One region of the Pantoea sp. Ep11b genome, then DNA from elsewhere that is predicted to be linked to it. Evidence: predicted binding sites of a transcription regulator. Region 1 holds the regulator's gene; each other region holds the start of a gene.
The links. Region 1 encodes sigma-54, which starts transcription at its own class of promoters, with help from an activator protein. Its sites were predicted from a motif close to GTTGGCACANNTTTCGCTNT; they were not measured.
Positions count from the first base shown of each region.

Region 2: the regulator sigma-54 is predicted to act here: its motif matches at 1,786-1,805, upstream of AB1748_RS00020 (gamma carbonic anhydrase family protein).
Region 3: the regulator sigma-54 is predicted to act here: its motif matches at 1,354-1,373, upstream of glnA (glutamate--ammonia ligase).

Region 1 is NZ_CP160631.1:830,015-833,270, reverse strand. Features, by position in the region: gene lptA (lipopolysaccharide ABC transporter substrate-binding protein LptA) at 1-85, shown strand, start outside; gene lptB (LPS export ABC transporter ATP-binding protein) at 91-816, shown strand; gene rpoN (RNA polymerase factor sigma-54) at 865-2,298, shown strand; gene hpf (ribosome hibernation promoting factor) at 2,320-2,607, shown strand; gene ptsN (PTS IIA-like nitrogen regulatory protein PtsN) at 2,762-3,241, shown strand.
Region 2 is NZ_CP160631.1:3,618-6,873, reverse strand. Features, by position in the region: gene aroE (shikimate dehydrogenase) at 1-737, shown strand, start outside; gene AB1748_RS00025 (DUF1488 domain-containing protein) at 734-991, shown strand; gene AB1748_RS00020 (gamma carbonic anhydrase family protein) at 958-1,512, opposite strand; rRNA gene AB1748_RS00015 (16S ribosomal RNA) at 2,004-3,256, shown strand, end outside.
Region 3 is NZ_CP160631.1:363,324-366,579, forward strand. Features, by position in the region: gene typA (ribosome-dependent GTPase TypA) at 1-1,084, opposite strand, end outside; gene glnA (glutamate--ammonia ligase) at 1,522-2,931, shown strand; gene glnL (nitrogen regulation protein NR(II)) at 3,070-3,256, shown strand, end outside.

The DNA.
Region 1 (3,256 bases):
CCAGAACAAGCGCGTGACCACCGTTCTGGTGCCGTCGCAGCTTCAGGATAAAGGTTCGTCCACCAGCGGAAAGAAGAGTAACTGATAGCTATGGCCACATTAATCGCAGAAAACCTGGCGAAGGCATATAAGGGCCGTCGCGTGGTAGAAGATGTCAGTCTGCAGGTCAAGTCCGGCGAGATTGTCGGCCTGCTGGGCCCGAACGGTGCCGGTAAGACCACCACTTTTTACATGGTGGTGGGGATCGTGCCCCGCGACGCGGGTCGCATTGTCATTGATGATGAAGATATCAGCATCCTGCCACTGCATGCCCGCGCACGTCGCGGCATCGGCTATCTGCCGCAGGAAGCCTCTATTTTCCGTCGCCTCAGCGTCTACGATAACCTGATGGCCGTCCTGCAGATCCGCGACGATCTGACGGAAGAGCAGCGTCAGGATCGCGCCCGCGAACTGATGGAAGAGTTCCACATCGAACACCTGCGCGACAGCATGGGTCAGGCACTGTCGGGCGGTGAACGCCGTCGTGTCGAGATCGCGCGTGCGCTGGCGGCCAATCCTAAGTTTATCCTGCTGGATGAGCCTTTTGCCGGTGTTGACCCGATCTCCGTTATCGACATCAAAAAGATCATCGAGCATCTGCGTGACAGTGGCCTGGGCGTGCTGATCACCGACCACAACGTGCGTGAAACCTTAGCGGTCTGTGAGCGGGCTTACATCGTCAGCCAGGGTCACCTGATTGCGCACGGCACGCCGAACGAGATCCTGGCCGATGAGCAGGTGAAGCGGGTTTATTTGGGTGAAGAGTTCAGACTCTGATAAGGTGTCGTTAATTGTGATGTTTACCTGGGAACTATCATCCTGTCTATGAAGCAAGGTTTACAACTCAGGTTCAGCCAACAGCTGGCAATGACGCCACAACTGCAGCAGGCCATTCGTCTGCTGCAGCTCTCTACGCTTGAACTCCAGCAGGAGTTACAGCTTGCACTGGAAAGCAACCCGCTGCTTGAGCAGACCGAACTGCACGAAGAGATCGACGCCCGGGAATCGTCTGAGGCCGAGGCGCTGGACACCCGCGAAGCCCTTGAGCAGAAAGAGATGCCCGATGAGCTGCCGCTGGATGCCACCTGGGATGAGATCTACACGGCTGGCACGCCGTCTGGTACCGGCACCGATTATCAGGATGATGAGTTACCGGTTTATCAGGGCGAAACCACTCAGTCTCTGCAGGATTATCTGATGTGGCAGGTCGGACTGACGCCATTCAGTGACACCGATCGCGCGATTGCGACCTCTATCGTCGACGCTATCGATGACACCGGGTATCTTACCGTTTCGCTTGAGGAGATCCTCGACGGCATCGGTAACGACGAACTGGAAGTGGACGAAGTGGAAGCGGTGCTGAAACGCATCCAGCGCTTCGATCCGATCGGCGTCGGCGCGCGCGACCTGCGTGACTGCCTGCTGGTACAGCTTTCGCAGTATGCGCCCGAAACCCCGATGCTGGCAGAGGCGCGTCTGATCGTCAGCGAACATCTCGACCTGCTGGCTAATCACGATTTCCGCAGCCTGATGCGGGTCACGCGCCTTAAAGAAGAGGTGCTGAAAGAGGCGATGCTGCTGATTCAGTCGCTGGACCCGCGCCCGGGCCAGTCGATCAATACCGGCGAACCGGAATATGTGATTCCCGATGTACTGGTGCGCAAGGTCGGCAGCCGCTGGACGGTTGAACTTAACGCCGACAGTGTGCCGCGCCTCAGGATCAACCAGCACTACGCCGCAATGGGCGGCACCACGCGCAATGAGAGCGACAGCCAGTTTATTCGCAGTAATCTGCAGGAGGCGCGCTGGCTGATTAAGAGTCTGGAAAGCCGTAACGATACGCTGCTGAAAGTGACGCGCTGTATTGTTGAACAGCAGCAGGCGTTTTTCGAGCAGGGTGAAGAGTTTATGCGTCCGATGGTACTGGCCGATATCGCCCAGGCTGTTGAGATGCACGAGTCGACCATTTCCCGCGTGACAACGCAGAAGTATCTGCACAGCCCGCGGGGCATTTTCGAACTGAAGTACTTTTTCTCCAGCCATGTGAATACCGAGGGTGGCGGTGAAGCCTCTTCGACGGCGATCCGCGCGCTGGTGAAAAAATTAATTTCGGCGGAAAATCCAGCCAAACCCTTGAGCGACAGTAAACTGACCTCCATGTTATCTGATCAGGGGATTATGGTGGCACGGCGAACCGTCGCCAAATATCGTGAGTCTTTATCCATCCCGCCATCGAACCAGCGTAAACAGCTGGTTTGAAAGACATGAGAAGGAAGACCTATGCAGCTGAACCTGACCGGGCAACACGTTGAAATCACTCCGCCTCTGCGTGAGTTTGTCAGCGGTAAATTTGCCAAACTGGAACACTATTTTGAACATATCAATCAGGTCTATATTGTCCTGAAAGTTGAGAAAGTCACTCAGGTGGCTGACGCAACACTTCACGTAAATGGTGGCGAGCTGCACGCCACTTCGGAAGCAGAAGATATGTATGCGGCCATTGACGGGCTTATCGATAAGCTCGCCCGTCAGCTGACCAAACACAAAGATAAACTGAAAAAACACTAACCTTCACGCCAGCTACGCGCGCCTGCCGCGCAGAGCCGACAGGATGGGGCGGATAATCCGCCCCGTTTTGTCATCTGAGCAGAGGCGCCGTTTGTCTCCCGCGTCAGGACGCGCTGGCGGTGAATGGCCTGGTGAACTCGCAAGTGAAACGCTAATGAACAACGATCTTACACTGGAATTGAGCACGGTGCTTTCGCCAGACTGCACCCGCAGCGGCGTACACTGCCAGAGCAAAAAACGTGCGCTGGAAATCATCAGCGAACTGGCCGCTAAGCAGCTCAACCTGCCGCACCAGACGCTTTTCGAAGCGATCCTGACCCGTGAACGCATGGGCAGTACCGGTATCGGCAACGGCATCGCTATTCCTCACGGCAAGCTGGAAGAGGATACGCTGCGCGCGGTCGGGGTCTTTATCAGCCTCGAACAGCCGATTGCGTTTGATGCTGTCGATAACCAGCCGGTCGATCTGCTGTTTGCCCTGCTGGTGCCGGCTGACCAGTGCAAAACGCATCTGCACACCCTTTCACTGGTGGCAAAACGTCTGGCAGATAAAACGGTCTGCCGCCGTCTGCGCGCGGCGCAGAGTGATGAAGAGCTCTATGCCATTATTACGGAAATCCAGACAGAGCAGTAACGCGTCTTTACCGGC
Region 2 (3,256 bases), 830 kb from region 1:
GTATCGAACACCGCTATGGCCGTATCTGCGCGCCGATAGAGGGATTTCCTCAGGCGCTGACGGCTTTTTTTGAGCAGGGCGGGCGTGGCGCTAACGTGACGTTGCCTTTCAAACAGCAGGCATTTGAATTTGCCGATCGGCTCACCGAACGTGCCGCGCTGTCCGGCGCGGTAAACACGGTGAAGAAGCTCAGCGATGGACTGATCCAGGGCGACAATACAGATGGTATTGGCCTGTTAAGCGATCTTGAACGGCTGGGGATGATCAGGACCGGTGACAGTGTGTTGCTGGTGGGCGCTGGCGGCGCGGCGCGTGGGGTCATTCTGCCGCTGCTTTCATCAGGCGTTGCACTGACGGTGGTCAACCGCACCGCCGCGCGGGCAGAAGAGCTGGCCAGCCTGTTTAATAAGAGTGGCACCATCCACGCCTCTGATTTCGGCCAGCTGACCAGTCAGCACTTCGATTTAATCATTAATGCCACCTCAAGCGGCGTAGAGGGCAAGACGCCGCCTTTACCTGCGGAACTGATCCATCCCGGGGTGCGCTGCTATGACATGTTCTATCAAAGCGGGCTGACGCCATTTTTGCGCTGGTGCCAGGCGCACGGCGCACAGCACCTTGCCGATGGCGTGGGCATGCTGGTCGGCCAGGCTGCTCATGCCTTCTATCTGTGGCACGGTGTGATGCCGGAAATCGCGCCCGTCATTGTTCAGCTTAAGCAGGCTATGCAGCCGTGAATCAGGCTATCCAGTTTCCGGATGAGGAAACCTATAACGCAGAACGCGACGCTATCTGTTTCCCGGTGCTGGTAAATGGTTTGCGGCTGAACTGTGCCATTGGCGCTGAGTCGCTGGTGGCGCGTTTTGGTGAAGGAGAGGCGATGGCGCTGTTTCAGCACCATCGCTGGGATCTGGAAGATGAAGCAGAAGCGGCGATACGTCAGGAACGTATTGATGATCAGGGCTGGATCTGGCTGTCGCCAGCCAGGTAATCATCTTTCCAGGTAACGTAGTTGTTAGCGGAGTAGCGTAAACCTTCTTTCTCACTCTCATTCAGCGGCCTGATCTGTTTCACCGGACTCCCCAGATAGAGATAGCCGCTCTCCAGCCTTTTACCCGGCGGCACCAGACTTCCGGCACCAATCATCACCTCATCTTCTACTATTACGCCATCGAGAAGAATGGATCCCATACCGACCAGCACACGATTACCAATGGTGCAGCCGTGAAGCATGGCTTTATGCCCGACCGTCACATCCTCACCAATAATAAGCGGGAAGCCCTGTGGATTAGACGCGGACCTGTGCGTCACATGCAGAACACTGCCATCCTGAACATTGGTGCGGGCGCCAATGCGAACCTGGTTGACATCACCCCGGATAGCAACCAGCGGCCAGATGCTGACATCATCCGCCATAACCACATCGCCGACGACAACGCTGCTGGGATCCACCATGACGCGCTGACCGGTTTGCGGAAAAAGATGTTTATAGGGACGTAGAGCGGAAGTCATTATGTTCTCCTTTATCTTGTTTTCTGGTCAGCCTGATGCGAATTCAGCCAGCTGACAAGCCAATTCTGGCCTGGATCGCTGGCGATCTCATCAATCTGGATCATTTATAACCATTCAGAAAAAAGATCCAAAAAAAGGGTTGTGCTCTGAAACGGGATCCCTATAATGCGCCTCCATCAACACGGCACACCGGCAACGGGAAACGCGTTGAAGGCACAGGAGACTGCGCCGCCGGAGAAAACTTCTGAAAAAAGAGGTTGACTCTGAAGGAGGAAAGCGTAATATACGCCACCTCGCGACAGGACGCTAACGCACTGTTCGCACTGCTCTTTAACAATTTATCAGACAATCTGTGTGGGCACTCGCAGGATTGATATCAGCGTCTTTGGACGCAAAAAAATATCAAAGCCTCACGAGTGAACACATAATGAAATTCATTATGACGTTTTACAGATGAGCACCGCTGCACTCGTTGCAGCAAATCAAACTTTAAATTGAAGAGTTTGATCATGGCTCAGATTGAACGCTGGCGGCAGGCCTAACACATGCAAGTCGGACGGTAGCACAGAGAGCTTGCTCTCGGGTGACGAGTGGCGGACGGGTGAGTAATGTCTGGGGATCTGCCCGATAGAGGGGGATAACCACTGGAAACGGTGGCTAATACCGCATAACGTCGCAAGACCAAAGAGGGGGACCTTCGGGCCTCTCACTATCGGATGAACCCAGATGGGATTAGCTAGTAGGCGGGGTAATGGCCCACCTAGGCGACGATCCCTAGCTGGTCTGAGAGGATGACCAGCCACACTGGAACTGAGACACGGTCCAGACTCCTACGGGAGGCAGCAGTGGGGAATATTGCACAATGGGCGCAAGCCTGATGCAGCCATGCCGCGTGTATGAAGAAGGCCTTCGGGTTGTAAAGTACTTTCAGCGGGGAGGAAGGCGGTGCGGTTAATAACCGTGCCGATTGACGTTACCCGCAGAAGAAGCACCGGCTAACTCCGTGCCAGCAGCCGCGGTAATACGGAGGGTGCAAGCGTTAATCGGAATTACTGGGCGTAAAGCGCACGCAGGCGGTCTGTTAAGTCAGATGTGAAATCCCCGGGCTTAACCTGGGAACTGCATTTGAAACTGGCAGGCTTGAGTCTCGTAGAGGGGGGTAGAATTCCAGGTGTAGCGGTGAAATGCGTAGAGATCTGGAGGAATACCGGTGGCGAAGGCGGCCCCCTGGACGAAGACTGACGCTCAGGTGCGAAAGCGTGGGGAGCAAACAGGATTAGATACCCTGGTAGTCCACGCCGTAAACGATGTCGACTTGGAGGTTGTTCCCTTGAGGAGTGGCTTCCGGAGCTAACGCGTTAAGTCGACCGCCTGGGGAGTACGGCCGCAAGGTTAAAACTCAAATGAATTGACGGGGGCCCGCACAAGCGGTGGAGCATGTGGTTTAATTCGATGCAACGCGAAGAACCTTACCTACTCTTGACATCCAGCGAACTTGGCAGAGATGCCTTGGTGCCTTCGGGAACGCTGAGACAGGTGCTGCATGGCTGTCGTCAGCTCGTGTTGTGAAATGTTGGGTTAAGTCCCGCAACGAGCGCAACCCTTATCCTTTGTTGCCAGCGATTCGGTCGGGAACTCAAAGGAGACTGCCGGTGATAAACCGGAGGAAGGTGGGGATGACGTCAAGTCATCATGGCCCTTACGAGTAGGGCTACACACGTGCTACAATGGCGCATACAAAGAG
Region 3 (3,256 bases), 470 kb from region 1:
CACGACCTGATACGCGGAACGCGTCAGCATCTTCGGTTTCTTCAACACGCAGTGCCACGTTGTGAACCAGTTCTTTGTTCAGACGCTCAAGGATCTGACGTGAAGTCACGTACTTACCTTCTTTACCGCAGAACGGTGAGGTGTTGACGTTGAAGAACATGGTAACGGTTGGCTCATCGACGCTCAGTGCCGGCAGCGCCTGCACGTTCTGTGGATCACAGATAGTGTCAGAGATGTTCAGCTCGCCCAGACCGGTAATCGCGATGATATCGCCCGCTTCGGCCAGATCGCTGTCGATACGCTCAAGACCCAGGTGAGTCAGGACTTTGCCGACTTTACCGTTACGGGTTTTGCCTTCGCTATCGATGATAGTGACCTGCTGGTTAGGCTTCACTTTACCGCGTTTGATACGGCCGATACCGATCACGCCCAGGTAGTTGTTGTAGTCCAGCTGAGAGATTTGCATCTGCAGTGGCGCTTCAACCTCAACCTGAGGCGGAGAAACGTGGTCGACGATCGCCTGATACAGCGGGGTCATATCGTCAGCCATGTCGGTGTGCTCCAGACCCGCAATACCATTCAGCGCAGAGGCGAAAATGATAGGGAAGTCGAGCTGCTCATCGGTCGCATCCAGGTTAACGAACAGATCGAAGACCTGATCCACAACCCAGTCCGGACGCGCGCCAGGGCGGTCTACTTTGTTGATAACCACAATCGGCTTCAGACCATGCGCGAACGCTTTTTTGGTCACGAAGCGGGTTTGCGGCATAGGGCCATCCATCGCATCTACAACCAGCAGCACCGAGTCCACCATGGACATAACGCGCTCAACTTCACCACCGAAGTCGGCGTGTCCTGGGGTATCAACGATGTTGATACGGTAGTCATTCCACTTAATGGCGGTGTTTTTTGCGAGGATGGTAATCCCACGCTCTTTCTCCAAATCATTGGAGTCCATCACACGCTCGGTTGCTTCGGTACGGGCATCAAAAGTACCGGATTGTTGCAGCAGTTTGTCAACCAGGGTGGTCTTTCCATGGTCAACGTGCGCGATGATGGCGATGTTACGCAAATTTTCGATCACAGCTTTGCCTCAGGCATTAGAAATAGCGCGCTATTGTACACGGATTAAGCGGAAGACTGAACACGATCACACTTTTCACTGAAAGTTTATTGCATTGGCGCAAATTCGCACTGTTCCCGGTGCAGAAAATGCACTAAGTTGGTCCTGCGCACCAAAATGGTGCTCAAAGTGCACTCATCAGCACCATCATGGTGCACTAAAACCATCGTGGTGCAGCGTCTTAATGACAAAAAGGTGCAGCACAAGGCGATTTAAGCAACATCAAAAAAGTTGGCACAGAATTCGCTTTAGTCTGTTTAAGCGTAAACGCCAGTCAGATGTCGGTTGAAGAGCGTGCCGGAAGAGGTGGAGCAGGAAGCAGTTTCCCGCCACGCCTTTCGGAAACGACGTTTCCTCGCCATGTAGATAATGAAAGACCATTTCCAGGAGAGTTGAGTATGTCCGCTGAACACGTTCTCTCGATGATGAACGAGCATGAAGTTAAGTTTGTTGACCTGCGTTTTACCGATACCAAAGGTAAAGAACAGCACGTTACGATCCCTGCTCACCAGGTTAACGCTGACTTCTTCGAAGAAGGCAAAATGTTCGATGGTTCCTCTATCGGCGGCTGGAAAGGCATCAACGAATCAGACATGGTGCTGATGCCTGACGCGACCACCGCGGTCATGGATCCTTTCTTCGAAGATTCTACGCTGATCATCCGTTGTGACATTCTTGAGCCAGGCACCATGCAGGGCTACGATCGCGACCCGCGCTCCATCGCCAAGCGTGCAGAAGATTTCCTGCGCTCTTCAGGCATCGCGGATACCGTGCTGTTTGGACCAGAACCTGAATTCTTCCTGTTTGATGATATCCGTTTTGGTTCATCAACCTCCGGTTCACATGTCGCTATCGACGATATCGAAGCCGCATGGAACACCGGTAAAGAGTACGAAGGCGGTAACAAAGGCCACCGTCCAGGTCTGAAAGGCGGTTACTTCCCGGTGCCACCGGTTGACTCATCACAGGACATCCGTTCTGCCATGTGTCTGACCATGGAGCAGATGGGCCTGGTCGTTGAAGCGCATCACCACGAAGTGGCAACCGCAGGTCAGAACGAAGTGGCAACCCGCTTCAACACCATGACCAAGAAAGCGGACGAAATTCAGATCTACAAATATGTCGTTCACAACGTCGCGCACGCTTACGGCAAAACCGCGACCTTTATGCCGAAGCCTATGTTTGGCGACAACGGTTCAGGCATGCACTGCCACATGTCCCTCTCTAAAGGCGGCCAGAACCTGTTTGCCGGCGATAAGTACGGCGGCCTGTCTGAAATGGCACTGTTCTACATCGGCGGTATCATCAAACACGCTAAAGCGATCAACGCCCTGGCGAACCCGACCACCAACTCCTACAAGCGTCTGGTTCCGGGTTACGAAGCACCGGTCATGCTGGCTTACTCAGCCCGTAACCGTTCCGCCTCTATCCGTATTCCGGTTGTTGCCAGCCCGAAAGCCCGCCGTATCGAAGCGCGCTTCCCGGATCCAGCGGCTAACCCATACCTGGCGTTCACCGCGCTGCTGATGGCTGGCCTGGATGGCATCATCAACAAGATCCATCCTGGCGATGCGATGGATAAGAACCTGTATGACCTGCCACCGGAAGAAGAAGCTGAGATTCCAAAAGTTGCAGGCTCTCTGGAAGAAGCTCTGAATGCACTGAACGAAGACCGCGAGTTCCTGACCCGTGGCGGTGTGTTCACTGACGAATCAATCGACGCTTACATCGAACTGCGTAAAACAGAGATGGACCGCGTTCGCATGACGCCACACCCGGTTGAGTTCGAGCTTTACTACAGCGTTTAACTGGTCAGACATTTTTGTTGCCGTGGAAACTTTTAGCCCATCTTCGGATGGGCTTTTTTCTCCGCGAATTCACCGTTCATTCGCGCCCTTTCAGGCTTAAAGAGTAAAATGCACCTATTTAGTGCAGAGGAACGTGGTATGGCAACTGGCTCTCTGCCCGATGCAGGGCAGATTCTCAACGCGTTGATCAACAGTATTCTGCTGGTGGATAACGATCTGGTTATTCATTACGCCAACCCGGCCGCGCAGCAGCTACTGGCGCAAAGCTCGCGCAAACTGTTCGGCACGCCGTTACCGGAACTGACCGGCTACTTCTCGCTGAATA